2 regions of the Kitasatospora sp. NPDC058492 genome follow, and region 2 is predicted to be linked to the other one. Evidence: riboswitches for the same ligand, from Rfam matches in the RefSeq annotation. Region 2 holds a riboswitch; the other holds the start of a gene.
The links. Region 2 has a riboswitch for cobalamin ahead of ACFWPI_RS21970 (cobalamin biosynthesis protein). Riboswitches for the same ligand answer to the same signal wherever they lie in the genome.
Positions count from the first base shown of each region.

Region 1 (8,072 bases), on a different contig from region 2:
GGCACGCGCCCGCCAGTCCGATCGCCGTCCTGCTGATCGGCCCGGCCGGGGCGGGCAAGACCACCGTCGCCCGGTACTGGGCCGAGCGCCGGCCCAGCCCGACTGCGCACATCAGCCTGGACGACGTCCGCGAGTGGGTGCAGTCCGGCTTCGCCAACCCGCAGTCCGGCTGGAACAACGCCTCCGAGGCGCAGTACCGGCTGGCCCGCCGCACCTGCGGCTTCGCCTGCCGCAACTACCTCGCCAACGGCATCTCCTGCATCATCGACGACGCCGTCTTCCCGGACCGCCCGGCCATCGGCCTCGGCGGCTGGAAGCGGCACATCGGCCCCGGCATGATCCCGGTCGTGCTGCTGCCCAGCCTGGACTCCGTGCTGCACCGCAACGCCAGGCGCGGCGGCACCCGGCGGCTCGGTGACGAGGAGGTGGCGCGGATCCACGGCCGGATGGCCGGCTGGTACAACTCCGGGCTGCCGATCATCGACAACTCGTACCTGGACGTGGCCGGCACCGCCGCCGAGCTGGACCGCGTCATCCTGGCCCGGCTGATGGGCATGCCGGTCCGCTGACCTGCGACGATCCGGTGCTGTCGGCGCCGACTGCGATGATGTGCAGGTCCTGTCGAACCACCCCGGGGGAGCTGACGCCCGTGCCGGAAGGCCACATCATCCACCGCCTCGCCGCCGAGAACCGGAAGGCCTTCGGCGGCCGCCCGGTCGAGGTGTCCAGCCCGCAGGGCCGGTTCGCCGACGAGGCCAAGGCCATCGACGGGCAGCTGCTCACCGCGGCCGAAGCCGTCGGCAAGCACCTGTTCCTCGGCTTCGAGGAGGGCGCCTGGGTGCACGTCCACCTCGGCCTCTACGGCGGCTTCGCCTTCGGCACCGGGCCCGCGCCCGAGCCGGTCGGCCTGGTCCGGCTGCGGCTGGCCAACGACGACGGCTACGCCGATCTGCGCGGCCCCAACACCTGCGCGCTGGTCACCGGCGCGGAGAAGGCCGCCGTCGCCGCCCGGCTGGGCCCCGACCCGCTGCGCGCCGACGCCGACCCGCAGGCCGCCTGGCGCCGGATATCGGCCAGCCGGACGACCGTCGCCGCGCTGCTGATGGACCAGAAGGTGCTGGCCGGGGTGGGCAACGTCTACCGGGCCGAGGTGCTGTTCCGCCACGGGATCAACCCGCACCGCGCCGGCCGCGACCTCACCCGGGGCGAGTGGGACGCGATCTGGGCCGACCTGGTCGCCCTGATGCGCGAGGGCGTCGGCGCGGGCCGGATCGACACCGTCCGGCCCGAGCACACCCCCGAGGCGATGGGCCGCCCGCCGCGTGTCGACGACCACGGCGGCGAGGTGTACGTCTACCGGCGGGCCGCGATGCCCTGCCTGGTCTGCGGCACCGACGTCCGGACGGAGCAGCACGCCGCGCGCAACCTCTTCTGGTGCCCCGCCTGCCAGGCGGCCTGACCGGGTCCGCGGTTGCTCCGGCCGGGCCCCGGCGTGTCCTCCGGGGGGCCGGTCAGCCGACGGCCACGGTGGGCTCGTGGTGTTCGGCGGCGGCGCACGCGTCGAGGAGGGGGCGCATGGCCTCGTCCACGAGCCGGTAGCGCACGACCCGCCCGTCCTTGTCCCCGGTGACCACGCCCGCGGTGCGGAGCAGCCGCAGGGCCTGGGACACGGCGGGGTCGCGCATGCCGGTGGCGACGGCGAGGTCGGAGACGGCGAGCGGGCCGGCCCGGTGGAGGGCGAGCAGGAGGGCGAGCCGCCCGGGGTCGGCGAGCAGGGAGAACCGCTCGGCCCAGGTGCGGACGTGCGCGGGGTCGCCGATCGCGGCGATGGCCTCGCAGACCCGGTGTCCGTCGATGGTGCGGTGGCCCGCGCGGTCGGCCGGTACGAGATGCATGCGCACATTGTTGCAGGAGGGGGCCTGTGATCCTGGACACCTGCGCAGGTGCGCAGCCTTGCAAGGGTGGGTCCTGACCCCTACGGTGTTCCCCGCCGTGGTGCTCGGGAAGACCGGTGACGGATCCTCAGGGGTCCCAGTCCGGAGCGGCCCTCGCCACTGTGATCGGGCCATCGTGATCGTCGACGATGGAGAGACGTCCGTACCCACGACGCCACTGGGAGCCTCGCGCACCTGGGAAGGCGGGTACGGGACCCCCGTAAGCCAGGAGACCGGCCACGGCATCTCACGAAGTGTTTCCACGAGGTGCTGGAGCGTGACCCGAATGACCCTGCCCGAAACCGCCGCCGCCGAGGCGCCGGCGACACCGTCCGTGCTGCCCACGTTCCGCTGGAAGCGCGAGGACACCGTTCGCACGGCCGGGCTGATGGGGGTGATCCTGGCCATGCACGTGGTGGCGTTCGGGACGCTCATCTTCCTGGTCGCGCCCCACAACTACGCGGTCGGCACCCAGGTCTTCGGCGTGGGCCTGGGGATCACCGCGTACACCCTCGGCATGCGGCACGCCTTCGACGCCGACCACATCGCGGTGATCGACAACACCACCCGCAAGCTGATGGCGGACGGCAAGCGGCCGGTCTCGGTCGGCTTCTGGTTCGCCCTCGGGCACTCCTCGATGGTGGTGCTGATGGCCGCCCTGGTGGCGGGCGGCGCGCAGCTGGCCAGCACGCTGATGGACGACGACTCGACCACCCACAAGTGGCTCGGGATGGTCGGCACGACGGCCTCCGGCGCGTTCCTCTACCTGATCGGCGCGCTCAACCTGGCCGCGCTGCTCGGCATCCTCAAGGTGTTCCGGGCGATGCGGGCCGGGTCGTACGACGAGGCGCAGCTGGAGGAGCACCTCAACTCGCGGGGCTTCATGGCCCGGGTGCTGAACCGGGCGACCCGCTCGATCACCCGGCCCGGGCAGATGTTCCCGGTGGGCATGGTGCTGGGGCTGGGCTTCGACACCGCGACCGAGGTCACCCTGATGGTGATGGCCGGGTCGGGCGCGGCGGCCGGGTTGCCCTGGTACGCGATCGTCTGCCTGCCGCTGCTGTTCGCGGCCGGGATGAGCCTGTTCGACACCCTGGACGGGACGTTCATGAACTTCGCGTACCAGTGGGCCTTCGCCAACCCGGTCCGGAAGGTCTACTACAACCTGACGATCACCGGGCTGTCGATCGCGGTGGCCTTCGTCATCGGCACCATCGAGCTGGTCGGCGTGCTGCACGAGAAGCTCGATCTGACCGACCCGGTCACCGGCTGGATCGCGGGCATCTCGCTGGACAACGTCGGCTACGCGATCGCCGGGCTGTTCGTGGTGGTCTGGGCCGCGGCGATCGCCTACTGGAAGCTGGCCCGGGTGGAGAAGCGCTGGGTGGCCGCCGAGTAGTGACGGCTGCGAGCGGCGACGGCTGCGAGCAGCGACGGCGCCTCCCCCGGGATCCCGGGGGAGGCGCCGTTTCGTCGCTGCGGGGCGGTACGGGTCGCTGCCGGTCGGCGTTCCGTCGGTGCGGGGTTCAGTTCGGGCGGGCGGGGTTCAGCGCTCTTCGCGGAAGTCGACGTGCCGGCGCGCGAGCGGGTCGTACTTGCGCAGGACCATCCGGTCCGGGTCGTTGCGGCGGTTCTTGCGGGTCACGTACGTGTAGCCGGTGCCGGCGGTGGAGCGGAGCTTGATGACGGGGCGCAGTTCACTACGGGCCATGGGTGTCCTCCCGGGTTGGCGGGTTGGCGGGTTGGCGGGTTGGCGGGTTGGCGGGGTGTTCGGGGCCGGGGCGAAACCGTACACCGAAATGGAAGTCATTTTCATCTGGTGTAACGTGAGCTCCGTCCTGCCCATTCCCGGACGTCAGGGAGCACCCATGTCCGCCCACTGCCAACTCACCGGCCGCAAGCCCGGATTCGGCAACGCGATCTCGCACTCGCACCGCCGCACCCGCCGCCGCTTCGACCCCAACATCCAGCACAAGCGCTACTGGCTGCCCGGCGAGGGCCGGTACGTCCGGCTCACCCTCAGCGCCAAGGGCATCCGCACCATCGACACGATCGGCATCGAGGCCGCCGTCGCCCGCATCCGCGCCCGAGGGGGGAAGGTCTGATGGCCAAGCAGAGCAAGATCGCCAAGAACGAGCAGCGCCGCGCCGTCGTGGCCCGGTACGCCGAGCGCCGCGCCGAGCTCAAGCGGATCATCGCCGGCCCCGGCACCGCCCCCGCCGAACGCGCCGCCGCCCAGGCCGAACTCGCCCGCCAGCCCCGCGACGCCAGCGCCACCCGGATCCGCAACCGCGACGCCGTCGACGGCCGCCCCCGCGGCTACCTGCGCGCCTTCGGCCTCTCCCGGGTCAACCTCCGCGTCCACGCCCACGCCGGCCACCTGCCCGGCGTCCGCAAGGCCAGCTGGTGAGCGGCGTGGACGGGATCAAGCTGCCCGTGGTGGTCGTCGCCGGCCTGCACGCCGCCGAACGCCGCGCCGCCGTCCGGGAGTTGGCCGCGGCCGCGGTGGACGCGGTGGTCCTCCACCACGACCTGCGGGAGGCCTCGCAGGGCGTCGTCCACCGCGAACTGCGCGACGCGGGAGGCGGGTTCGACGCCGCCGACGTCCCGCTGGTGAACGACTGCCCCTGCTGCGCCCTGCGCGAGGACCTGCTGCCGCGACTGCTGCGGATCGCCGACGAAGGCCGGTACGGACTCGCGATCGTCGAACTGTGGGGCGGCAGCGACCCGCACCCGGCCGTCGAGGTGATCGCCGGGGGAGAGGCGGACGGCCGCCATCTGGAGGACGCCGTCGAACTCGCGGGCGTGGTCACGGCCGTCGACCCGGACCGGCTGATCGGCGAACTCTCCGTCTCCGACGACCTGGTGGACCACGGCGAGCACACCGCCCGCCAGGACCAGCGGACCCGCGCGGAGGCGCTCGCCCACCAGGTCGAGTACGCCACCACCCTCGCCGTCCCGCGCGCGACGGCGCACACGCCCGGGCTCGCGCTGCTCCGCCAGCTCCACCCCACCGCCCGGGTCGTCCGGCTCGGCACCGGCGCGCTCACCCGGGCCGCCCTCGGCGGCTTCGACGTCGCCGCCGCCCGCGACCGGGTCAACCCGGCGATCGCGCTGCTCCCGCAGGAGAGCGACGAGGCCGGCGTCACCACGCTGGTCTGGGAGCGCCGCCGGCCGCTGCACCCCGAGCGGCTGCACCGGGCGCTGGAACTGCTCGTCCCCGCCGCCCAGCGCAGCCGCGGCCGCTTCTGGCTGGCCAACCGGCCCGACCTGATGCTCGCCTGGGACGCCGCCGGGGCCAACCTCGCGGTCGAGGAGTGCGGGCCCTGGCTCACCTCCCTGCCCGACGCCGCCTGGGAGCTCTACCCGCCCGCCCGCCGGGCCGCCGCCGCCCTCGACTGGCACCCTCTGCACGGCGACCGGGTGCAGCAGCTCAGCTTCACCGCCGAGGGCCTGGACGTCGACGGTGTCACCGGGCTGCTCGACTCCTGTCTGCTCACCGACGCCGAACTCGCCGCCGGCGAACCCGGCTGGAAGGCCCTGCCGGACGCCTTCCGGGACCTGCTCGACCCCGTTCACTGAGGAGCCGTCACTGTGCGTAAGCGACCGAACCCGCCCAAGGACCGGCCGAACCCGCTGTTCGCGGCCGGCGTCGAGTACATCGACTACAAGGACACCGACCTGCTGCGGCGCTTCGTCTCCGACCGCGGCAAGATCCGGAGCCGCCGCGTCACCCGGCTCACCGTCCAGCAGCAGCGCGCCGTGGCCAGGGCCGTCAAGAACGCCCGCGAGATGGCCCTCCTCCCGTACGCCGCCGGCACCACCCGGTAGCCATCGCCGCCGGCACCACCCGGTAGCCATCGCCGCCGTCACCACCGCCACCACCGTCACCACCCGACAAGGAGCCCCCGATGGCCGTCCCCAAGCGCAAGACGTCCCGCAGCAACACCCGGCACCGCCGGGCCCAGTGGAAGGGCAAGGCCCCGAAGCTCGTCCCGATCACCCTCAACGGCCGCGAACTGCTCGTCCCCCAGAACCTGGTCCCCGCCTATCGCCGCGGCCTGATCGATCCGGAGGGGGCGTAGCGACCACAAAGAGGGCGTGCGGGGGCGGGAGCGCGCCCTGTCGGGGGTGCTCGGCGGGCGGATCGGGGTGGGGGTTCGTAGGCTCGACGCATGTCTGATGCGTACGCGGGTCGGCGGGAGCGGGTGAGGGAGCACTGCAGTGCGGCCGGGGCCGATGCGGCGCTGATCACCCGGGCGGCGAACGTGCGGTATCTGACGGGCTGCGCGCCCTGCGGGGCGACGCTGCTGCTGACCCGGGAGCGGGTGCTGCTGGCAGTGCCGGACGATCTGCCGCCGGACGACACCGGGGAGCACCTGATCGCGCCGGACGTCACCCAGGTGCCGGTGGCGGCCGCGGCGGACACCGCCCTGGCGGCGGCCGCCGCCGCCGCGCGACTGGGCGTGGCGGACCTCGCGGTGGAGGAGCACGACCTGACCGTCAGCCGCCACCGCGCGGTGGCGAGCCTGGCGGAGGGGGCCCGGCTGGCCGACCTGGCGCAGGTGGTCGAGCGGCTGCGGGTGGTCAAGGACGAGCACGAGATCGCCGACCTGCGGATCGCCGCCGAGATCGCCGACCAGGCGCTCGGCGAACTGCTGGAGTCGATCCTGGTCGGCCGTACCGAACGGCACCTGGCGATGGAGCTGGAACGCCGGATGATCGACCACGGCGCGGACCGGGCGGCCTACCCGGTGTCCGTCGGCACCGGCAGCCACTCCGGCCGGCCCGCCCACCAGCCGACCGACCGCCGGGTGGAGGAGGGCGACTTCCTCACCGTGGTGATGGGCGCCCAGTACCGGGGCTACGGCGTCTCCACCGCCCGGACCTTCGTGATCGGCGCCGCCCCCGCGCCCTGGCAGGTGGAGCTGCACCGGCTGGTGTTCCGGGCCCAGCGGGCCGGCCGGGAGGCGCTCGGACCGGGCGTGGAGCAGTACGTGCCCGACCGGGCCGCGCGGCAGATCCTGGAGGCGGCCGGCCACACCGAGACCTCCCCGCACCCGGTGGGGCACGGCATCGGGCTGGAGATCCGGGAGGCGCCGCGCCTCGGTCCGTCGGACATGGGTAAACTGGACAGCCGCGTGCCGGTCACCGTCGGCCCAGGGGTCCACCTCCCGGGCAAGGGCGGTGTCCGGATCGAGGACACGCTCGTGGTGCGCCCCCCAGAGGAGGGCGGGCCCGAGCTGCTCACCATCACCACCAAGGAGCTCCTCGCCCTGTGACCGCGGCCGCCCGTCGGCCGTCGGCGGCAGGACGCAAGCCTTGGTTCCTTGACAGCTATATCCAGGAGTAAGTGCGCCCGTGGCTTCCACGAACGATCTCAAGAACGGCATGGTCCTCAAGCTGGAGGGCGGCAAGCTCTGGTCCGTCGTCGAGTTCCAGCACGTCAAGCCCGGCAAGGGCCCGGCCTTCGTGCGCACGAAGCTCAAGGAGGTCCTGACCGGCAAGGTCGTCGACAAGACCTTCAACGCCGGCACCAAGGTCGAGACCGCCAACGTCGACAAGCGCGGCATGCAGTTCTCGTACAAGGACGGCGAGAACTTCGTGTTCATGGACACGGACACCTACGACCAGATCGTGGTCGAGCCGGCCGTCGTCGGCGACGCCTCCAAGTACCTGCTGGAGGGCTTCGAGGCCCTGGTCGCCATGTACGAGGGTGCCCCCCTGTACATCGAGCTCCCGGCCTCCGTCGAGCTGCTGATCTCCCACACCGAGCCGGGCGTCCAGGGCGACCGCTCCACCGGCGGCTCCAAGCCGGCCACGCTGGAGACCGGCGCCGAGATCGCCGTGCCGCTCTTCATCGTCACCGGCGAGAAGATCAAGGTCGACACCCGCGACGGCGGCTACCTCGGCCGGGTGAAGTAAGTCCGTGTCGGCCGCACGTAGCAAGGCCCGTACCCGGGCCTTCCAGATCCTCTTCGAGGCCGACCACCGCGGGGTCGACCCGCAGCGGGTCCTCGCGGACTGGGTGGCCCGCGCCCGCGAGCCGAAGCCCGACGAGGGCACCCCGCAGGTCGGCGAGTACACCATGGAGTTGATCGAGGGGTACGTCCAGCACGCTCGCCGGATCGACGACCT
Region 1 is NZ_JBHXMU010000019.1:402-8,473, forward strand. Features, by position in the region: gene ACFWPI_RS14830 (AAA family ATPase) at 1-569, shown strand, start outside; gene ACFWPI_RS14835 (Fpg/Nei family DNA glycosylase) at 650-1,459, shown strand; gene ACFWPI_RS14840 (ArsR/SmtB family transcription factor) at 1,512-1,895, opposite strand; cobalamin riboswitch at 1,977-2,191, shown strand; gene ACFWPI_RS14845 (HoxN/HupN/NixA family nickel/cobalt transporter) at 2,221-3,333, shown strand; gene rpmG (50S ribosomal protein L33) at 3,481-3,645, opposite strand; gene rpmB (50S ribosomal protein L28) at 3,803-4,039, shown strand; gene rpsN (30S ribosomal protein S14) at 4,039-4,344, shown strand; gene ACFWPI_RS14865 (CobW family GTP-binding protein) at 4,350-5,516, shown strand; gene rpsR (30S ribosomal protein S18) at 5,529-5,765, shown strand; gene rpmF (50S ribosomal protein L32) at 5,846-6,019, shown strand; gene ACFWPI_RS14880 (Xaa-Pro peptidase family protein) at 6,110-7,216, shown strand; gene efp (elongation factor P) at 7,296-7,859, shown strand; gene nusB (transcription antitermination factor NusB) at 7,864-8,072, shown strand, end outside.
Region 1: another riboswitch for cobalamin. It lies ahead of ACFWPI_RS14845 (HoxN/HupN/NixA family nickel/cobalt transporter); the one in region 2 lies ahead of ACFWPI_RS21970 (cobalamin biosynthesis protein).

Region 2 (21,735 bases):
GTCGCGATCCGCCTGGTCCCGGGCCGCAGCAGCTCGGCGACCGCCCCGACCGCGCCCGGCGCGCCCACGACCGTCGACGCGCGCCGCAGTTCCGCCAGCGCGCGCGGCACCAGCAGGTCGTGCGCGCCCGGTCCGAGTCCGACGACGGCGAGGCGTCCGCGGACCGCCGCCCGGGCGATCGCGACCGTCGCCGCGGCGGACTTCCGTTTGGTGGCGACGAGCTCGCCACCGGGGGCGCTCGCCAGGGCGGCCGCCTCGGCGACGCTCGCGGTGCCGACGGCGGCGCCGACCAGGTCCGACGGGTTCGGCACGGCCACCGCGGCCAGGTCCGCCGCCGGGTGCTCGTCCACCGGCACCCCGCCGAGGCAGAACGCGGCCCAGCGCACCTCCGGGTGGTCCGCCTTGCCGGCCACCGTCGCCAGCCGGGCGATCGAGGCGCGGGCCAGGCCGTGTTCGGCCAGGGTGTCCGTGATCAGCCGCATCAGCTCGGAGTCCGTGGCGCCGCCGCCCGCGCCGACCCCGACGACCAGGGTGCGCGGGTGCACGAGGAGCACGTCCTCGTCGGGGTGGGTGCGGTCGGTGACCCGCAGGACGGGGGCGTCGGCGGGCGCGTCGGCTCGGGCGGAGGGCGGCAGGGCCGGCAGCGGGTGCGCCAGGTCGCTCTCCAGCCGGACCGGCCGGCCCTCGGCGAGCGCCCGCGAGGCCGCTGAGCCGCGCGGCCCGCGGGTGTACGTCGACGCGTGACCGACCAGGTGCGCGAAGGGCCGGGCGGTGGCCGGGGGAGGGCTGCCGGTCAGGACGGCCCGGACGCCGAGCAGGGCGGCGAGTTCCTCGGCCAGTTCGTCGGCGCCGCTGTCGCGGCCGGTCAGCGGGACGGCGTAGCGCAGGTTCAGGTCCAGGCTGACCAGGCCGGGCCCGCCCGGGCGCAGGTGCGAGCCGTCGATCAGCAGTTGCGCGGTGGCCGCGACCGGCGCGAGGCAGACCACCAGGTCGTTGCGGCCGAGGGCGTAGTCCAGGGCCTCGGTCGGACCGAAGCAGGCACTGGCCACCGCGGTGTGGATGCGGGTGGTCTCCGGCCAGGCGGCGTGGATCTCGTCGGCCAGCAGGCGGCCCGTCCCGTTGAGGGCGACCAGTCCGATCACGTCCCGCTCCTTCACCCAAAGCCCCGCGAGCCCCGCGAGCCCGGTGATCCCCGCACACGAGCATCCGTGATCCCGCCACAAGGGCCCCCGTGATCCCACCACGCCCGGTCGGAACGGGTCAATCGGGGCGGCTGTGACGTGGACCGCCGACGGGCGGCAGCTGTTCGCCTGTTCTTCACTTGTCTTGTGCGGTACACGACACGGCGCGATCCTACTGTTCTCGGCGCTCCAACCAGGCAGCCCCGACGCACGGAGGACCCGATGGCCTTCGCACGACTCCGCACCCCCGGAACCACGTCCCCCCGCCGCCCCTCCCGCCGCCCGCTCCGCCGGCCCCTCACCGCCCTCGCCGCCGGGCTCGGCCTCGTCGGCGGCTCGCTCGGCCTGTGGGCCGCCGGCGGCAGCGCGGCCGCCGACACCGCCGGCGGGCTGCCCTCGCCCGACCACGTGATCGTCGTGGTGATGGAGAACCACGCCTACTCGCAGGTCATCGGCAGCAGCTCCAGCGCGCCGTACATCAACAACACGCTGGTCGCCGGCGGCGCCGCGCTCACCCAGTCCTTCGCGCTCACCCACCCCAGCCAGCCCAACTACTACATGCTGTTCTCCGGCAGCGCGCAGGGCGTCACCGACGACAGCTGCGTCGACGTCGGCGCCCTCCAGCAGCCCAACCTGGGCTCCGAACTGCTCGCCGCCGGCCAGACCTGGGCCAGCTACAACGAGGGCCTGCCCGCCCAGGGCGCCACCGACTGCCGCGTCGACAACTACGCGCAGAAGCACGACCCGTGGTTCGGCTTCGGCAACGTGCCCGCCTCCAGTGCCTACGGCATGGACGCCTTCCCGACCGACTACACCACCCTGCCCAAGGTCTCCTTCGTCATCCCGGACCTGTGCAACGACATGCACGACTGTTCCGTCGGCACCGGTGACACCTGGCTGCAGACCAACCTCGCCGCCTACGCCACCTGGGCCAAGAGCCACAACAGCCTGCTCGTGGTCACCTTCGACGAGGACAACCGCCTCGCCGGCAACCGCATCCCGACCGTCTTCTACGGCGCCCACGTCACCCCCGGCAGCAGCACCGGCACCACCTACAACCACTACAACGTGCTGCGCACCCTGGAGGACCTCGCCGGGCTGACCGCCCACGCGGGCAACGCCGCCAACGCCACCGACATCACCGGCATCTGGAACTGACGCCCGTGTACGTCGCGGACTCCCGCAGCTCCAAGGCCCCCGCCGCCCCGGCCTCCGCAACGGAGCCGCCGGGGCGGCGCGGCGCCGCCCTGCGCGCCGTACCCGGGACGGTGCTCGCCCTCGGCGCCGTCAGCCTGGTCACCGACATCTCCTCCGAGATGGTCACCGCCGTCCTGCCGCTCTACCTGCTCACCGGTCTCGGCCTCTCCCCGCTCGGCTTCGGGCTGCTGGACGGCATCCAGAACGGGTTCAGCGCGCTCGTCCGCCTCGCCGGGGGCCACCTCGCCGACCGCCGCGGCCGCGACGGCGCCGCCCGCCACAAGACCGTCGCGGCCGTCGGCTACGGCCTGTCCGCGCTCTGCAAACCGCTGCTGCTGCTCGTCCACACCGTGCCGCTGATCGGCGCCGTGATCGCCGTCGACCGCACCGGCAAGGGCCTGCGCACCGCACCCCGGGACGCGATGATCTCGCTCTCCACCGAACCCGCCCACCGCGGACGGGCGTTCGGCGTGCACCGGGCGATGGACACCGCCGGCGCCCTGCTCGGCCCGCTCACCGCCTTCCTCGTGCTGCGCCTGGCGGGCGGGCCGATGCTCGCCGACGGCGGCGAACGGCACGGCTACAACGCGGTGTTCACGGTCAGCGCGTGCGTCGCCGCCCTCGGCGTGCTGGTCCTGCTGCTGTTCGTGCCGAACCGACCGTCGACCGACGATCCGTCAACTGCCGTTCCCTCGCTGCGCGACAGCCTCACCCTGCTGCGGCTGCCCGGGCTGCGACGGCTCACGCTCTGCGCCGTCCTGCTCGGACTCACCACCGTCAGCGACTCCTTCCTCTACCTCCTCGTCCAGCGCCGGCTCGGCCTCTCCGTCGACCTGTTCCCGCTGCTGCCGCTCGGCACCGCCGCTGCCTTCCTGCTGCTCGCCGTCCCGCTCGGCGCCCTCGCCGACCGGATCGGCCGCCGCCGGCTCTTCCTCGGCGGGCACGTGCTGCTGCTGCTCGCGTACGGGCTGCTGCTCTCACCGGCCGGCGGCCCGGCGGTGGCCGTCTGCGTCCTCGTGCTGCACGGCGCCTTCTACGCGGCCACCGACGGCGTGCTCGCCGCCGCCGCGGCCGACGCCGTCCCGGCCGGGCAGCGCGGTGCCGGGCTCGCCCTGGTCGGCACCGGGCAGGCGCTCGCCCGGTTCGCCTGCTCGCTGCTGTTCGGCGCGCTGTGGAGCGCGGTCGGCGGCACCGGCGCGCTGGGCTGGTCGGCGGGGGCGCTCGCGCTCTGCGTGCTCGGCGCGGCCGCCGTCCTGCGTGAACCCGCCGCCACCACCGTCGAGGAGAGCCCGTGAACCGACTCCAGAACCGGACCAGGGTGATCATCCTCCTGGTCGCCGTCCTGCTGCTCGGCGCCGTCGGCACCGGGGCCGTCCTCCACGCCGCCGACCGCACCGCCCGGCGCGACCAGGCCCAGCCCGGCGGCCCCGCCGTCACCGAGGGCGCCGTCACCCTGCAAAAGCCCTCCGAGGGGCGGAAGCTGGTCTTCCGCAACATGGCCTGGGGCCCGCACCGCGACGAACTCACCGCCGTCCCCGCCGACCGCCCGGACGGCCCGCGCACCGCCTCCGGCGTCCAGTGCCTGCGCTTCTACGCCGCCGCCGGCACCGGCATCTGCCTCCAGGCCCAGCACGGCGCCCTGGAGGACACCTACCGCGCCGTCGTCCTCGACGACCACCTGCGCGAACGGCGCTCCTACCCGGCGGCCGGCATCCCCACCCGCTCCCGGGTCTCCCCGTCCGGGCACCTCGCCGCCTGGACGGTCTTCGTCAGCGGCGACTCCTACGCGGGCACCGACTTCTCCACCCGCACCTCCATCGTCGACGTCCGCGACTGGAACCTCCGGGACAACCTGGAGACCTTCGACGTGATCAAGGACGGCCACCCCTACCAGGCCCACGACATCAACATCTGGGGCGTGACCTTCGCCGACGACAACACCTTCTACGCGACCCTCGCCACCGGCGGCCACACCCACCTCGTCCGCGGCGACCTCGCCGCCCACACCCTCACCACCCTGCACGAGAACGTCGAGTGCCCCTCGCTCTCCCCGGACGGCACCCGCATCGCCTACAAGAAGCGCGTCCCCGGCCTGTCCCCCGACGCCCCCTGGCGCCTGTACGTCCTCGACCTCGCCACCATGACCGAGACCGCCACCGCCGAACAGCGCAACATCGACGACCAGGCCGTCTGGTCGGACACCGGCACCCTCCTCTACGCTCTGCCCGGCGACTACGGCGCCGACCTGTGGACCGTCCCCGCCGACGGCGGCGGCGCCCCCCGGCGGGTCACCCAGGCCGCGGTCGCCCCCGCCTACCTGGGCTGAGGAACTCTCGGCTACGGTCCCTCGTCGAGCACAATGACGTCCTGATCGAACGGGGGAACGACAAACGTGGACGGCATCCCGCCCGAGCGCGCGGTCACCGACTCCTGGCCGGCCCTGCACGGCCGACCCGTCCTGCGGCGCACCGTCGCCGTCGGACTGGTCCTCTGCGTGTCCGTCGCGGCCGCCCTCGTGGTGCGCGGCGTCAACTCGCTCACCGCCGGCCGCGTCGGCCGCGAGACCGACCGCGACCGGGCCGAACTCCTCGCCGGCCTCCACCCCTCCCAGCACCCCGGCGTCGGCCGCTCCTACGTCCCCGTCGGCGCCATCTACACCCACACCCCCGACGGCGCCCCCATCGCCTACCTGCACTACCGCGTCGCGGGCAAGGACGTCGGCCTCGGCGACTTCCTGCGCGCCTACGACCTCCCGGCCCCCGGCCCCACCGCCCCCCTCCCCGCCGACCTCACCGCCGCCCTCGGCGGCGACGGCCCGGCCGAGGCCCCCGAACTCCCCCCGGACCCTGAGCCCACCCCCACCCCGTCACCCACCCCCGACGCCACCACCGCAGACCCGGCACCCCCGGCACCCGCAGCACCCCCCGGCCTCCAGGCCGCCGACCCCGACGCCGAACCCGAACCCGACCCCGACCCCGACGCCGACCCCACCCCGGACCTCGACGACGACACCCCCGAGCCCACCCCCTCCGTCACCCTCCCCCCGACCCCAACCCCCACCCCGACGCCTACCCCCACCCCTTCCCTCACCCCCACCGCGCCCCCCACCCACCCCCAGACCACCCGCCGCATCTACGTCGCCACCATCCCCGGCGCCGCCGACATCTACATCCGCGCCACCGGCTGAGGGTGCGCCACGGCACCGCAGCTCAGGCCACGTCCCGGTCGATGGTGAACGCCATGACGCTCCCCGGCTGGAGCGGGAAGGGCAACTGGATCAGCCCCGCCGTGTTGTTGAACGGAGCGGGGAAGGTGGCCCGGACACTGGCGCCGTGGGCCGCCCCGAGCGCGCTGATCTCCGAGGCGTTCACGCTCAGGCGGGTAGGTTTGAGAGCAGGGTCGATGGTGAGCCGGTACTCGGCATCGGTGACGTGGCGGAACACCTGAGCCTGGATGCGGACCCGGCGATCGTTGCCCACGAACTTGCGTGCCGTGATGCTCAGCTCGACGAGATGGCCCACGGTGACCTGGGCGTCGCGGGGTACCGAGAAGTGGTCGATCCGGGCTCGCCCGCCGGCGACGGTCTCATGTGTCGAGGGCCTGCGTTCCAGGTCCCGGTTGTCCACCCGGACCGCTCCGATGGTGAAGACCTCGGGATCGTCCGGGTCCAGGTTGTCGTCGATCATCCACCGGAGCAGGCACTCCGGCCCGGTGAATCCGTCCAGGCCGGCATCGTCGTTGGAGGCGAGACAGGCGATGGTCACCGTTTTGGGGAGGACGTCGATCCGGTAGGAGATCCGGAAGCTCTGGTAGAGGTAGTCGGGGTGGGCGTCGCCTGCCGGCGCAGGTGAGAGCAGGCAGTCGTAGCGGTAGGCGGACAGCGCGCCGGAGAACAGCGGATCGCGTACCGGGCCGAGGACGTCCTGCATGCCGCGAAGGACAGCGCTGTCCACCTGCTCCGTGGTCTCCCGCACGGTGAGGGATCCGATGGCCAGAGTCACGGCCGCGGCCGAGACGAAGGCGCCGCCGATGAGGCTGAGAACGGTGGCGACGACCTGCTGGTGGGTCAGCAGCGCGGCCGCCACCACACACGCCAGTCCCGTGGTGAGGGCGAGGATGTTGACGAGCGCCAGGATCTTGCGCAGTTGTCGCTCTCGAGACACGGCCATGCGGCACCCCCGTGGGCGACGTCAGAGCGCCGCACCGTCTGCGATGATCCGGACGATCCGCTCGGAGACTTCCCCGATCTCCTGCGCCGTAAGAACGTTATCGGACTGATTGTTCGTCAGGAACACCATGGCGATGGGGGTGGCCGGGTGGAGGACGATGCCCGCATCGTTGACGATGCCGCGCAGGCTGCCGGTCTTGTGCCGCACCGGGACATCGTCGTCCAGCCGGGACGGAATCCTGTCGTTCCTCAAGTAGTTGACCAGGTACCGGCGGATCGGCTCCAGATGCGGCGCCCGGTCGATGTGCTCGACCAGCCGCAGCATGTCCTCGGCGGTGGTGGTGTTGGCGCGTCCGAGGGGGCCGAGTTCACGCTCGGAGAACCCTGCCGGGAAGAGGGTCGCGTGCAGCCCGAGTGTCTTGATCGTGGAGTCGATCCGGTCCTGCCCCAGCACCGCGCGAAGGTGCTCGGCGGCTGGATTGTCACTGGTCACCAGGGTGAAACCGCACAACTCCCGTACGGTGACGGTCGAATCAGGGTCGAGGGCCTGGAGCACGCTCGGGTACATGGTGCCGGGAAGGGATCCGATGCGAACCCGGGCGTCCAGGTCGACTTCGCCGCGCTCGGCCCACTCGAAGAGCGCGACCCCCAGGATCATCTTCGCCAGGCTCGCGGCGGGCAGCACGAGGTCCGCATGGTGGGCGACGGTGAGCTGCGGGTTGCCGAGTGTCTTGACCAGGACGCTGCGCACGCCCGCGTCGGCCCCCTGGGTGAACGCCTCGATCTGTGCGGCGATCGCAGTGCGCACGCCGTCGGAATCGACCATCAGGCCATCCCATTCCTTTCGCGCCAGTTGGTTCAGGCTAACCGTCGTCTACCCGCCTGGGGGCGTCACACGCCACGCGCGAAGGTCGAACCGGAGTGGCCGGCAGTGCAGTTGGTGGGAGTGCGCTGGCCGCTGACGAGCCGGGCCCCGCCGGTGGGGACCGGCGGGGCTGCGGTGTGTTGCTGTGTTGGTGGGTGGGGGCGGGGGTGGGGTTAGGCGGGTAGGCCGGGGACGGTGGTGATGGTGACGGGGTGGCCCATGGTGGTGATGCGCCAGGTGGCGAGGGCCTGGTAGGCGGGGGAGTGGTACCAGCCGTCGGCGTCGGCCGCGGTGGGGAATTCGAGGATGGCGGTCTTGGTGTAGGCGGTCTCGCCTTCCAGGCGGGCCGGGGTGTCGAAGGCGAGCAGGCGGCCCTGGTAGGGCTCCATGGTGGCGCCGACGTTGGCGAGGTAGTGGCCGAGGGCGGCGTCCGGGGTGTGGTCGGTGCGGGTGATGAGGACGTAGTGCATGGTGGGTTCCTTGTCCGGGCGGTCGGTGGTCAGCGGGTGGCCGGGGCGAGCGTGGGGGCGTCGGGGACGGTGGCGGTGTCGGTGTCGGTGTCGGGAGTGGGCTTTCGGGTGGGGGCCTGGCCGGCGAGCATGGCGCCGAGGGCGAGCAGCAGGCCGAGGAGTTGCCAGCGGGTGAGGGTCTGGCCGAGGACGACGAGGCCGCCCACGGTCGCGACGACCGGGTTGATCAGGCCGAGGAAGGAGGCCGGTCCGGCGCCGAGGCGGTCGATGCCGCGGAACCAGAGGACGTAGCCGAGCGCGGTGCTGAACAGCCCGAGGTAGGCGAACCCGGCGAGGTTGGCGCCGCTGAGTGCGGGCGGCGCGCCTTCGACGACGGCCGCGAGCGGGACGAGGAACAGTGATCCGGCGAGTAGCTGCCAGGCCGTCAGGTCGAGCAGGGTGGCCCCTTCCGGGCGGCCCCAGCGGCGGGTGAGGACGGTGCCCGTGGCCATCAGTGCGATCGCACCGACCATGGCGGCGATCCCGGTGGCGTCCAGTCGTGCGCCGCTCTTCAGTACCAGCAGGGCGACGCCGCCGACGCCGGCGAGCCCTGCGAGCAGTGCCCGCCGTCCGGGCCGTACGCCGAGGACGCCGATCGAGAGGCCGGTCACGAGCAGCGGCTGGATCGCGCCGATGGTGGCGGCGACGCCGCCGGGCAGGCGGTAGGCGCCGACGAAGGTGAGCGGGAAGAACAGCCCGATGTTGAGCATCCCGAGCGCGGCTGCGCGCCCCCACCAGCGCCCCTTGGGCAGTTTGCGGCCGATGAGCAGGAGGAGCAGTCCGGCCGGGAGGGCCCGGAGGGCGGCGAGCAGCAGTGGACGGCCTTCGGGTAGGAGCTGTGTGGTGACCAGGTAGGTCGTGCCCCAGGCCGCCGGGGCGAGTGCCGCCGTGACGGCCACTCCTGCGCGTGTTCCACCCATGGCATCCCCCTCAACGTTGATTATCTGAACGTTGAGATAATTAGTACGCCTCTGGGTGGGTGAACGTCAAGTATGTGAATGTTAAGATAGTTACCCGCAGTCCAGCCGTGAGCCCCGGCCCCGAGCCCCGGCAGGCGGCAACCGAGGAGGCGTCAGGCCATGCAGCAGCGCGACACCGTCGACGAGATCGTCGAGCAGTGGACCAGGACCCGCCCCGACCTGAACACCGAGGCCATCGGCCTGATCGGCCGGCTGCGACGCCTCAACGTCCGCGTCGACGGCGCCCTGCGCGAGTACTTCGGCTCCTGCGGCCTGGACTCCTCCGAGTTCGACGTCCTGGCCACCCTGCGCCGCTCCGGCGAACCCTACGAGCTCAACGCCCGCGCCCTCCTCAAGGCCGCCATGGTCACCTCCGGCGCCATCACCAACCGGGTCGACCGTCTCTCCGCCAAAGGCCTGGTCGAGCGCAACCCCAGCCCCGACGACCGCCGCGCCGTGCTGGTCCGCCTCACCCCGGCCGGCAAGGACCTCATCGACGCGGCGCTGGCCGGCCACGTCCGCAACGAGGAGCACATCCTCGCGGGCCTCGACGCCGACGAGCGCGCCCAACTCGACACCCTGCTGCGCAAGCTCCTCATCGCGCACGGCGACACCGAGCCCCTGCTGGGCTGAGCGCGCCCCGGCGTCTGTGCCTGAACCGCCGCGCGGCCCGGCGCTTCGGCGTACGTTGGGGGGCCGGGGCGGCCCCGCGGTGACGGTCGGTCCGGGCGTGCGCGGGCGGCGGCAGCGGCAGGTGGCCGTAGTGGTCGGGCAGTTCGCGTGTCCATGGCCTCCCCGGTGGCGTTAACCCGGCGGGAACCGCACCGGAGGAGGAGCCCATGAAGGACAAGACCCCCAGGGACATCGCCGTCGACGACCAGCTGCGGGCGGCAGGGGCGGAGGGGGCCCAGTGGCTCAGTGCCGCCGGGTGGGGGCCGCCGGTGACGGTCCCGGTGCAGAAGGCCGCCAGGTGGCAGCAGGAGACCAGGGCCCGGATGCTGGCGGCGCAGGTGGACGAGTCCTGCACGTGGTGCGTCCATCTGCTCGACGGCGGCCCCCAGCCCGTGGTCGTCCACGCCGAGCACCCGACCCACCTGCTCTGCCGCGCCTGCTCCATCGCCGCCCGCCCCCGCCGCGCCTGCCTGGACTGTGGCGGGCCGGCCGCCTCCGCCTCCCCGGCGGACGGCCGCGAGGACGTCTTCATGGGCCCGGTGGCGATCTACACCCGCCTCCGCTGCGCCACCTGCCACCGCCCCGACCGCCCCGACCCCCTGACCGGCACCTTCGGCAACGGCCCGTCCTGAGACGGGCAGGGCAGGGGGGTCACGGTGACGCGGGCTTGCCGGGGGTTGTCTGGTGGGCGGCTGCGGCCGAGGCGAAGGAGGTGGCCAGGGACGGGGCTCCGGCCCAGTGCAGGTGCAGGTAGGAGGCGTGGACGTGGCTGCCCGCGAAGCCCTCGGTGCGGGGGCCGGTGGGCAGGCGCCAGCCCCAGGCGGGGTGTTCGCCCGCGCCCGGTTCGCAGACCGTCCGGTGGAACTCGTGGCCGCGTACCCGGGTGCCGGTCCGGGCGAGCGGGGAGTCGTGCAGGGCGACGGCCTCCCGGTAGCCGAGGGTGAGCCGTTCGGTCATCCGGGCGCCGGTGTCCAGTACGCCGCACATCGGCAGGCCGTCCAACTCGCGCCCCAGGTAGAGCAGTCCGGCGCATTCGGCGGCGATCGGGCCGCCGCCGGCGGCGAACGCCGCGATGGCCCCGCGCAGCGCCGTGTTGCCGCTCAGCTCCCGGACGTACAGCTCGGGGAAGCCGCCGCCGATCACCAGGCCGGCCGTGCCGTCGGGCAGTGCCGAGGCGTGCAGCGGGTCGAAGGGGACGACCTCGGCGCCTGCGGCGGTGAGGAGTTCGGCGTTCTCGGCGTACGAGAAGGAGAACGCGGCGCCGCCCGCGACCGCGATCCGCGGCGTGCCGGCCACCGGATCGACCTCGGCCGACGGGCTCCACGGTTCGGCGGTCAACTCCGGTGCCGTCCGGGCGAGTTCGAGTAGGGCGTCCAAGTCGACCGAGGCGGCGACGAGTTCACCCATGTCGGCGACGGCACGCAGGGCCTCCGCCGAGCGCTCCACGGCCGGGATCAGCCCGAGGTGGCGCGACGGCGTGGCGACGGTCGTGGAGCGGCGCAGCGCGCCCAGCACGGGCACGCCCGAGCCCTCTTCCAGGGCCTCGCGCAGGAGTTGCTCGTGCCGGTCGGAGGCGACCCGGTTGAGGATCACCCCGGCGAGGCGCACCTCCGGGTCCCAGGAGGCGAAGCCGTGCACCAGCGCGGCCACCGACCGGGACTGCGAGGAGCCGTCCACCACCAGTACCACGGGCGCCCGCAGCAGCTTGGCGACGTGCGCGGTGGAGGCCAGCTCCCCCCGCCCGGAGGCCCCGTCGAACAGGCCCATGACCCCCTCGACCACCGCGACGTCCGCTCCCGCCGCGCCGTGCAGGAAGAGCGGGGCGATCCGCTCCGGGCCGCACATGAAGGCGTCCAGGTTGCGGCCCGGGCGCCCGGCGGCGAGCGCGTGGTAGCCCGGGTCGATGTAGTCGGGGCCGACCTTGTGCGGGGACACCGCCAGTCCGCGCGCGGCGAGCGCCGCGATCAGGCCGGTGGCGACGGTGGTCTTGCCGGCGCCCGAGGAGGGCGCGGCGACGACGAGGCGGGGGATGGCGGCCAACGGCCTGCCGGCAGTGCTCAACGGTCTACCACTCGATACCGCGCTGGCCCTTGCGGCCGGCGTCCATGGGGTGCTTGACCTTGGTCATCTCGGTGACCAGGTCGGCGAATTCGGTCAGCGGTTCGGGCGCGTACCGGCCGGTGATGACGACGTGCTGGCTGCCCGGGCGGTCCTTGAGCACCGACACGACCTCCTGCGGGTCGACCCAGCCCCAGTGCATGGGGTAGGTGAACTCGTCCAGCACGTAGAAGCGGTAGGTCTCGGCCGCCAGGTCGCGCTTGACCTGCTCCCAGCCCTCCTTGGCGGCCGCCTCGCTGTCCATCTCCATCTCGCTGGAGCGCTGGATCCACGACCAGCCGGAGCCCATCTTGTGCCAGTCGACCGTGCCGCCCTCGCCGGAGGCGCCGAGCACGCGCAGCGCGTTCTCCTCGCCGACCTTCCACTTGGCGGACTTCACGAACTGGAACACCCCGACGGGCCAGCCCTGGTTCCAGGCCCGCAGCGCCATGCCGAACGCGGCCGTGGACTTGCCCTTGCCGGGGCCGGTGTGCACGGCGGTGATCGGCTGCGTGCGGCGCTGACGGGTCGTCAGGCCGTCTTCGGGGACGCTCTCGGGGACACCCTTGGGCATGTCGGCTCAGGCCGCCTTTCGCATGGTGGTGGCACGGTTCTCACGACGGTTCTCCTGCCGGCTGTCACGCCGGCCGTCGTGGCGGTTCTCGCGGACGAGCGAGGCGACGCCCTCGGGGCGCAGCTCGTCCAGACTGACGGCGGTGCCGCCGAGCAGTCCGGCCAGGGTGCGGGCGAGGCCGAGCCGGACGGGGCCGGACTCGCAGTCCAGCACCACGCTGGCGGTGCCCTGCGCGGCGAACAGTCCGGCCGCGCGCTGCGACCGGGCGAGCGCGTCCCGCCCGCCGGTGGCCCGGCCGTCGGTCACCACGACCAGCAGCGGGCGGCGGCTCGGGTCGCGCAGCCGCTCCACCCGCAGCACCTCGTGCGCGCGCAGCAGGCCGGCGGCCAGCGGGGTGCGGCCGCCGGTGGGCAGCGACTCCAGCCGGGCCGCGCCGACCTCCACGGACGAGGTCGGCGGCAGCGCCAGTTCGGCGTCCGCGCCCCGGAAGGTGATCATGCCGATCTTGTCGCGCCGCTGGTAGGCGTCCATCAGCAGGGACAGCACGGCGCCCTTGACGGCGGTCATCCGCTGCCGGGCGGCCATCGAGCCGGAGGCGTCGACGACGAACAGTACCAGGTTGGACTCCCGCCCCTGGCGGACCTGTTCGCGGAAGTCGTCCTTGCGCAGCACCAGCGCCCGGCCGGCCCGCCCGCGTGCCGCCTGGTGCGGCGCGGCGGCCTGCAAGGTGGCGGTCAGGTGCAGGCGGCTGAGCGTGCCCTGGGGGCGCCGGGCGCGCACGGTGTGCCCGCCGGTGGTCTCGGCGGGGGAGCGGCGGCCCTGGGCGCCGTGGCCGGTGCCCTGCACGGTGAACAGCTTGGTCCGGTACGGGTCGCCGGCCGCGACCGGCGCCGACTCCCGGGCGGGGGCGGGGTGTTGGGCCGGTACGGGCTGCTGGAGCGGCTCGTCCGGCTCGGCGGTCGATGCCTGCGGGCCGGAGGCGGGCTCGGGGGCCCCGCCGCCGTCCGGGCCGCCGCCGGGGCCGCCGTCCGGGCCCGGACCGTCGTCCTCGGGGCCGTCGCCCTCGCCGTCCCCGTCGCCCTCGGCCTCTCCTGAGCCCCCGAGCTCCCCGGACCCCTCGGGCTCCGAAGGCTCCGATGGCTGCGCGGGCTCCTCCGGCTGCGCGTGCTCCTCCAGCGTCCGGTCGAGCTGCTCCTCGTCCAGCCCCGGCGCGTCGAAGGGGTTGCGGCGGCGCCGGTGCGGCAGCGCCAGCTGGGCGGCCTTGCGGACGTCCTCCTCCAGCACCTCGGTCCGCCCGTCCCAGGCGGCGAGCGCGACGGCGGTGCGGGCCATCACGATGTCGGCGCGCAGCCCGTCCACCTCGAACGCGGCGCACACGGCGGTGATCTGACGCAGCGCCACATCGGTCAGCTCCACCTTGGGCAGCAACTCCCTGGCGGCGGTGATGCGTTCGGCGAGCGCCTGCTCGTCCGCGGCGAACCGTGCGGCGAAGCCGGCCGGGTCGGCGTCGTAGCCGAGCCGGCGGCGGACCACCTCGGCGCGCTCGGCCGGGTCCCGGGTGGCGGCGATCTCGACGGTCAGGCCGAACCGGTCGAGCAGCTGCGGCCGCAGCTCGCCCTCCTCGGGGTTCATCGTGCCGACCAGCAGGAAGCGGGCGGCGTGCCGCACCGACACGCCCTCGCGCTCGACGTACGAGCGGCCCATCGCGGCGGCGTCCAGCAGCAGGTCCACGACGTGGTCCTGGAGCAGGTTCACCTCGTCGATGTAGAGCACGCCGCGGTGCGCCTTGGCGAGCAGCCCCGGCTCGTACGCCTTGACGCCCTCGGCGAGCGCCCGTTCCAGGTCGAGCGAGCCGACGATCCGGTCCTCGGCCACGCCGACCGGCAACTCGACCAGCTGGGCGGGGCGTTCGGACGCCGAGGGGCGGTCGTGCGGCCCGTCCGGGCACTGCGGGTCCGGCGCGGACGGGTCGCAGGCGAACCGGCAGCCGTCGACGGCCGCGAGGGTCGGCAGCAGGCCGGCCAGCGCGCGCACCATGGTCGACTTCGCGGTGCCCTTCTCGCCGCGCACCAGCACGCCGCCCACGGCCGGCGAGACCGCGTTGAGCAGCAGGCCGAGCCGCAGGTCGGGCATGCCGACGATCGCGGTGAACGGATAGCGGACGTCACTCATGCATACTCCCCAGGTGCCCCGGGCGCCAGGAACGGCAGCGATCCGGCCGCCGGCACCCCGCCCTCGATCAGCTTCCACAGCGCGTCGGTGTCCGCGTGCTCCTCGATCAGGTCGCCCAGCCGGTCCAGCCGGGCCTCGCGCGCCTCGGCGAACGAGGTGTCCGGCGCCGGCACGAACGCCCGGCCCGCCAACGCGGCGACCTCGCGCAGGAGTTCACGACGGAAGCCGTCGTTCTCCAGCGCGCCGTGCCAGGTCGTGCCCCACACCGGGCCGACCCGGCAGCCGTCCAGGCCGTGCCCGTCGTCATCGGAGAAGAACGGCTCGCCCCCCTCCACGGCCACCACCCCGTGGTGGATCTCGTAGCCCTCGACCCGCTGCCCGTACGCCGTGCCGACCGGGCGCGCCAGCACCTTCTCGGCGCCGAACCGCACGTGCGTCGGCAGCAGGCCCAGGCCCTCGACCGAGCCGGCCCCGGACTCCACCTCGTCCTCGATCCCGCGCGCCAGCATCTGGTAGCCGCCGCACACCCCGAGGACCGGCAGCCCGGCCGCCGCCCGCGCCTTCAGCGCCGGCTCCAGGCCGCGTTCGCGCAGCCAGGCCAGGTCGGCCACGGTGGCCCGGGTGCCGGGCAGCACCACCAGGTCGGCGTCGGCCAGTTCCTCCGGCCGGGTCACCCAGCGCACCAGCACGCCGGGCTCCTGCGCCAGGGCGTCCAGGTCGGTGAAGTTCGACAGCCGGGGGAAGCGCACCACGGCCACCCGCAGCACGTCCGCCCCGAGCGGGCCGCGGCCGTCGACCCGGTCCACCACCGTGGACAGGTCCAGCGAGTCCTCGGCGTCCAGCCACAGGCCCGGCAGCATCGGCAGGGTGCCCAGCACCGGACGGCCGGTCAGCCCGTGCAGCATCTCCAGGCCGGGCGCCAGCAGCCGCGCGTCGCCGCGGAACTTGTTGACGAACCAGCCCGCCACGTGCCGCTGGTCCTGCGCCGACAGCAGCGCCAGCGTCCCGTACATCGCCGCGAAGACGCCGCCGCGGTCGATGTCCCCGACCACCACCACCGGCAGCCCGGCGGCCGTCGCCAGGCCCATGTTGGCGATGTCCCGGTCCCGCAGGTTGATCTCGGCGGGCGAGCCGGCGCCCTCGCAGACCACCACCTCGTAGCGGCGGCGCAGATCCGCCAGGCACTCCAGCGACCGTTCCAGCAGGACGGGCTTGCGCTCGCGGTAGTCCAGCGCGCCCACCTCGGCGACCGGCCGGCCCAGCAGCACCACCTGGCTGCGGCCGTCCGCGCCCGGCTTCAGCAGCACCGGGTTCATCGCCGCCTCCGGCTCCACCCAGGCCGCCTGCGCCTGCATCGCCTGCGCCCGGCCGATCTCGGCGCCGTCGGTGGTGACGAAGGAGTTCAGCGACATGTTCTGCGCCTTGAACGGCGCGACCCGCACCCCCTGCCGGGCCAGCCAGCGGCAGATGCCCGCGGTCACCACGCTCTTGCCCGCGTCCGAGGTCGTCCCGGCGACCAGCAGTGCGTTGCTCATGCCCTTCCCCTCCACCGTGTCATCAGCAAGCGCAGCGCGACGTGCCCCGCGACCGTCGTACCCAGGGCCAGCGCGCCCACCCGCCGGGAGAGCACGCAGGCCCGCTCGATGTCGTCCACCGTCACCGGGCGCAACTCCGCGCCCAGCACCGGCCGGTGCTCCACCCGCTCCCCGTACTGGAGGGTCCCGCCCAGCCGGACGCCCACCGCGCCCGCGAAGGCCGCCTCCGCCTGGCCCGCGTTCGGGCTCGGGTGCGCCGAGCCGTCCCGCCGCCAGACCCGCCAGGCCGTTTTCGGCTGCGGCGCGGCGGCCACCGTGAGCAGCGCCGTCAGCCGGGCGCCCGGCCAGCCCGCCACGTCGTCGAGCCGGGCCGAGGCCCAGCCGAACCGGGCGTACCGCGGCGAGCGGTGGCCGACCATCGCGTCCAGCGTGTTCACCGCGCGGAACGCCAGCAGCCCCGGCGTGCCCGCCAGCGTGCCCCAGACCAGCGCGTTCACCACGGCGTCCGCCGTGTTCTCGGCCACCGACTCGACCACCGCGCGGGCGATCTGCGGCCCGTCCAGCGCGCTCGGATCCCGCCCGCACAGGTGCGGCAGCCGTTCCCGCGCGGCCGTCAGGTCGCCCGTGGCCAGCGACCGGCCGATGGTGCGCGCCTCCCGGGTCAGCGAGGTGCCGCCCAGCACCGTCCAGGTCGCGGCGGCCGCCAGCGCGGCCCGGCCCAGCGGACGCCGGCCCACCGTACGGTCCAGGGCCACCGCGCCGGCCGCGACCGCGCCCACGCACATCGCCGTGTACCCGGCGCCGGCCACCCGGTCGTCCTGCCACACCCGCCGCTCCAGCCGGGTCGCCGCGCCGCCGAAGACGGCCACCGGGTGGCCGCGCCGGGGGTCGGCGAAGCGGGCGTCCGCGGCGAAGCCCGCGGCGGCGCCGAGCGCGAACGCGGCGGCGCGGGTCAGCGGGCGCACGGCGGGTTCGGCGGAAGGCCGCGTGGGGTCCGGCGGGTCGGGGCAGCCTGCATCGCGTGCGTGTCCTCACTCAGGGTCCGCGCCCTGGATCGACGTACCGGGGGCGAGAGTCTCCTGGCTTCCGGGTCGGACGCACCCCCGGGCCTTCCAGCGGCTTCTGACGGTCCGCCGTGGCAATGTTCCGAGCGTGCTCCCCGGTGACAGTGGCGGGACCGCGCCGGACTCGCACCGGCTTCCTCTGCATGCCTCCGTTTGGCCCCAGGATCCCATCACGCGGCCGAACCGGGAGTCAACCGAGGTCACGGAGGGGTTGGTCACACCTCGGAGCCCTGTCGCCGGTGCCGTTCTCGCCCGCCCGAGGCCCGCCTGACGCCCGCCCCGCCCGACGCCCCGCCGTGACCCGGACGGCCCAGCCCGGTGGCCGCCCGCGCGGCCCCCCGGTGAACTGGTGCCCGAACACCGTCCGAGCACCGCCCGGACACCGCCCGGACACCGTCCGGTCCAAGAGCAGCCAAGACCAGCAGAGCGGGGAGCGATATGCGTTGGGGAACCGCGGCCGTCGTGGCGGCCGCCGTCGTCGGCGCCGGGGCCGCCGTCCTGGTGATCGGCCGTCGGGCCTCCGAACGGCTGGTCCACCCGGCGAGCGCCGTCCGGGAGTCGGGCCCCATCCTGGTGCGGAGCCTCGCCGCGGGCCGGATCACCTTCAACCGCCGCCCCGAGAGCCTGCGCCCCGGCCGCTGGGCCGTGGAATGGGACGACCACGGCCACGCCGTCGTCGAGGACGTCCTGCACAGCGACGAGAACGGTGTCACCCGCCGCCTCGTCCGCGCCGACCGGGGCACCCTCACCCCCGGCACCGAGGTCCGCTTCACCCCCCGCGTCCACCTCGGCGACCCCACGGAGGCGCTCGGCCTCCCCTTCACCGACACCGCCGCCGACGGCGAACTCGGCGCCCTCCCCGCCTGGCGCCTCGACGGCAAACGCGGCACCTGGGTGATCCTCGTCCACGGTCCCGGCGCCGACCGGCAGCAGACCCTCCCGGTCCTCCCCGTGCTCGACCGCCTCGCCCTGCCCGCCCTCGCCGTCACCTACCGGGGCGACCAGGGTGCCCCCGCCTCGCCGGACGGGCTCGGCCACTTCGGCGAGACCGAGTGGCGCGACGTCGAGTCGGCGGTCCGGCTCGCCCTCGACAGCGGCGCCGGCCGGGTCATCCTGTACGGCTGGTCCCTCGGCGCCACCATGGCCCTCCAGACGGCCTCCCGCTCCGCCTGGGCCCATGCCATCAGCGGCCTCGTCCTGGACTCGCCGGTCCTCGACCTGCCCGCCACCGCCCGCCGCGGCGCCGCCCGGGCCGGCTACACCGGCGCCGCCGCCGAGCTCGGCGCCCTCGCCGCCGAGGGCCGCACCGGCGTCGACCTCGCCGACTTCAGCCGCATCGCCGAGGGCGCCGACCTGCGTGTCCCCACCCTCCTCCTGCACAGCCCCGACGATCAGGTCGCCCCGTTCCGCGCCGCCGAGCGCCTCGCCGCCGCCCGCCCCGGCGTGGTCAGCCTCCGGCCTTTCCCGGGCGCCGACCACACCACCCTCTGGAACTCCGCCCCCACCCACTACACCGAACTCCTCCGCCGCTGGCTCACCCCCCTTCTCTGAACCCGGCCCCCCCGCACGAGAAGTCACACCGACAGGGCCTCTGTACGAAACCCGGACCTCACCCGTCAGCCACGGAGTGTGACCGGTCGGGCGGGTAGCGCGACCGCCGCCGCAAGGGTTGAGCCGGGATGGCATGCCCCCGCCACCTGTTTCCGGCCAGGCGGTTTGCCTCTGTTGCCCGATTGTTGCCCGATCTTGGGGAGGCGCCGTCGACGGCCGCCCGTCCGTACAGCCAACCGGATGTGACAGAAGGCCGGTACAAGGGGAAGACTGCTCGACGTGACGTCTCGGAATCCGCGCGACCGTGATGCCCCGCTCCCTCCGACGATCGGTACTGGTGCGACGGTGACCCGTCTCCCCGGTACGGCCCACCGGCCCGCCGCCGGCAAGCCGGGCGGGGCCGGGGTACCCCGCCGACGAGGGCCCGCTGCGGCGCCCGGTCGGGGGAGGGTTCCCGTACCGGAGGGCTTCCCCGCGCCGGCCGAGCTGGCGCCGCTGGCCCGCCGGATGCTGGTGGACGCCGTCCGGATCGCCCGCTGGGCGGGGGACCTGGAAGAGGTCGACAAGCGGGGCGAGCTGCTGCCCGACGACGCCCGTGCGGCGGGTCGGGCGCTGGCCATGACGGTCGGCGCCGCCGCCAAGGCGTGGGGGCAGGCACTGCTGGTCGGCCTGGTGGAGGCCAGGGACGGCGGTGCGGTCCCGGGCTGGCGCCTGCACGCCTGGGAGCACGACGACGAGGCGGTGGTCCGCGGCTGGTCGGCGCTGTTCGACGCCTGGACGCTGCTGGCCCCGGTGCCGCCGGCCGCCCTGCGGGGCGTGTTCGCGGTGCTGGCCGGCCAGGCGGTGGACCAGGCGCCTCAGTTGCTGTCGTTCCTGCACCTGGTGGCCGGTCCGGTGTCGGACGGCGAACTGCTGGAGCTGCTGCGCCGGGGTCTGGACGAGCGCCGGGTGGGTGGCACGGACGGTTCGGGCCTGTCGCCCGTGCCGCACGCCGCCTCGGCGGTGTCGGCGGTCCGCGGCACGTGCCGGGAGCCGCAGATCGACACCCCGCCGTCGCCGGCGGACGTGGCCGCGGTCCTGGACTGGATGCTGGACGGCCTGGCGGCCGTCGGGGCCGTGGTCCGCAGGGACGAGGCCGCCGAGCTGTCGCCGCTGGGCCACTGGGCGGTGCGGGCGAAGCTGGAGGAGATCTGCACGGTCGCGCAGACCGCGGCCGGGCACATCGAGCAGAGCGCCTTCGAGCTGCTGAACGCCTGCGCGGACTACTCGCCGGGCCCGGCGCGGGCCGAGTTCCGCGCCTGGGTGGCGGCCCGTCCGGCCGATCGGGCGGTGGCGGAGCTGCTGGACGCGGCGCAGGGGGACGACGCGCTGGTGCGCGGGCTGGCCTTCGAGGCGCTGCGGGTGGCCGGCGGCCCGGCGGAGCAGGCGGTGCGGGGGTCGGTGGACGAGCCGGTGCTGCGCCCGTACGCGCTGCTGTGGCTGGCGGAGCGCTCGGACGAGGGGGTTTCGCCGGCGGACGTGCTGGGGGCGGAGGACGCGGCCTGGCTGTGGGTGGACACGGCGGCGGCGGTGCTGGACCACGGCGAGACGGAGCTGCTGGTGGGCCACGTCGAGGGCGCCGCGGCGGGCGATCCGGTGCGGCTGTTCGCCCGGGCCCGGCAGTCGGGGCACCCGCGGGCGGCCTCGGTGCTGTCGGCGGTCTCGGGCGTGCACCCGGATCCGGGTGTGGCGCGGGCGGCCCGCCGCTCGGCGTTCAGCGTGCACACCGGCGGCGCCTAGCAGCGCCCGCCGACGCGTAGCAGCGCCCGCCGAAGAGCGAGCACAACGAAGAGGGGCCCGGATCGACTGGATCCGGGCCCCTCTCGCGTACGGGAACGACTAGCCGAGGCGGGACTCCGCCCGCCTGGCGCGGACGTCGCCGACCTTCTGTCCGACCTTGCGCCGGATGACCAGCAGCGGGGCCATCGCGGCGAGCGTGATCTGGGCGAAGGCGCCGACGTGCATCAGGGCGTCGCCGCCGGGCAGGCCGGTCGCCCAGGCCGCGAGGCAGCCGATGGAGACGACGATCCAGCACAGCGTGGCGGTGGCCAGCAGCCCCTGGGGCTTGGGGTACTCGATCCGGCTGACCATGAGGTACGCGGCGCCGAAGATGGCGAGCAGACCGGGCAGGAACGGCGGGTCGAGCAGCACGATGGCGATCACCGTCATCGCGCCCATCGGGCAGGGCATGCCCTGGAACACCCCGGGTCGCATCTTGACGGCGGAGAAGCGGGCGAGCCGCAGGACGACCGCGAGCAGGACGGTGATCGCGATGAGCGCCGAGAGCTTGCTGTTGGAGCCCTGCGAGACCATGCCCCAGACGGCGACGAAGTAGGCCGGCGCGATGCCGAAGCTGATCAGGTCGGCCAGGTTGTCCAGTTCCGCTCCGAGGGCGGAGGAGCGGAGCTTGCGCGCCACCAGCCCGTCGAAGAGGTCGCACATGGAGCCGATGAGCAGCAGCGTGACCGCGGTGGCGGCGCTGTGCCGGTCGGGTGCGGCGTCCGGGTTGGTGATGTGCGGGACGAGGACCCCGGTGGTGATCGAGTAGATCGCCAGGAAGCCGCAGACGGCGTTCCCCAGGGTCAGGAAGTCGGCGGTGGACAGGTGCTGGGGAGAGCGCGGGGCGCGCAGCTCGCGGTCGCGCGCCCAGCGGCGACGGCGCAGGGCCGTCTCCTCGTCGTCCAGGCCGACGATTGTCTCAGGATCAGTCACGGTCAAGGCGCGTCACCCCGGCTGTGGTCTTCTGGCCGACCTCGACGCCGACCTCGACGCCGGCCGGCAGGTAGGTGTCGACCCGGGAGCCGAACCGGATCAGACCGATCCGGTCGCCCTGCTCGACCTTGGTACCGGCGGCGACGTACGGCACGATGCGACGGGCCACGGCCCCCGCGATCTGCACCATCTCGATGTCGCCGAGCTCGGTGTCGAAGTGCCAGACGACCCGCTCGTTCTGGTCGCTGTCCTTGTTGAACGCGGGGACGAAGCCGCCCGCGACGTGCTCGACCGACGTCACCGTGCCGGGCAGGGGCGCGCGGTTGACGTGGACGTTGAGCGGGCTCATGAAGATCGCGACCCGGGTGCGGCCGTCCGGCCAGGCGTCGATGCTCTGCACCACGCCGTCGGCGGGGGAGATCACTCTGCCCGCGCCGATC
Region 2 is NZ_JBHXMU010000033.1:5,267-27,001, forward strand. Features, by position in the region: gene ACFWPI_RS21895 (cobalamin biosynthesis protein) at 1-1,142, opposite strand, end outside; gene ACFWPI_RS21900 (alkaline phosphatase family protein) at 1,404-2,339, shown strand; gene ACFWPI_RS21905 (MFS transporter) at 2,345-3,673, shown strand; gene ACFWPI_RS21910 (hypothetical protein) at 3,670-4,704, shown strand; gene ACFWPI_RS21915 (hypothetical protein) at 4,771-5,565, shown strand; gene ACFWPI_RS21920 (hypothetical protein) at 5,588-6,547, opposite strand; gene ACFWPI_RS21925 (serine hydrolase) at 6,569-7,372, opposite strand; gene ACFWPI_RS21930 (DUF1330 domain-containing protein) at 7,585-7,881, opposite strand; gene ACFWPI_RS21935 (EamA family transporter) at 7,911-8,840, opposite strand; gene ACFWPI_RS21940 (MarR family winged helix-turn-helix transcriptional regulator) at 9,000-9,512, shown strand; gene ACFWPI_RS21945 (hypothetical protein) at 9,719-10,183, shown strand; gene ACFWPI_RS21950 (cobyrinate a,c-diamide synthase) at 10,203-11,612, opposite strand; gene cobO (cob(I)yrinic acid a,c-diamide adenosyltransferase) at 11,617-12,222, opposite strand; gene ACFWPI_RS21960 (putative cobaltochelatase) at 12,229-14,394, opposite strand; gene ACFWPI_RS21965 (cobyric acid synthase) at 14,391-15,929, opposite strand; gene ACFWPI_RS21970 (cobalamin biosynthesis protein) at 15,926-16,894, opposite strand; cobalamin riboswitch at 17,002-17,134, opposite strand; gene ACFWPI_RS21975 (alpha/beta hydrolase family protein) at 17,432-18,544, shown strand; gene ACFWPI_RS21980 (hypothetical protein) at 18,890-20,323, shown strand; gene ACFWPI_RS21985 (CDP-alcohol phosphatidyltransferase family protein) at 20,423-21,301, opposite strand; gene ACFWPI_RS21990 (phosphatidylserine decarboxylase) at 21,288-21,735, opposite strand, start outside.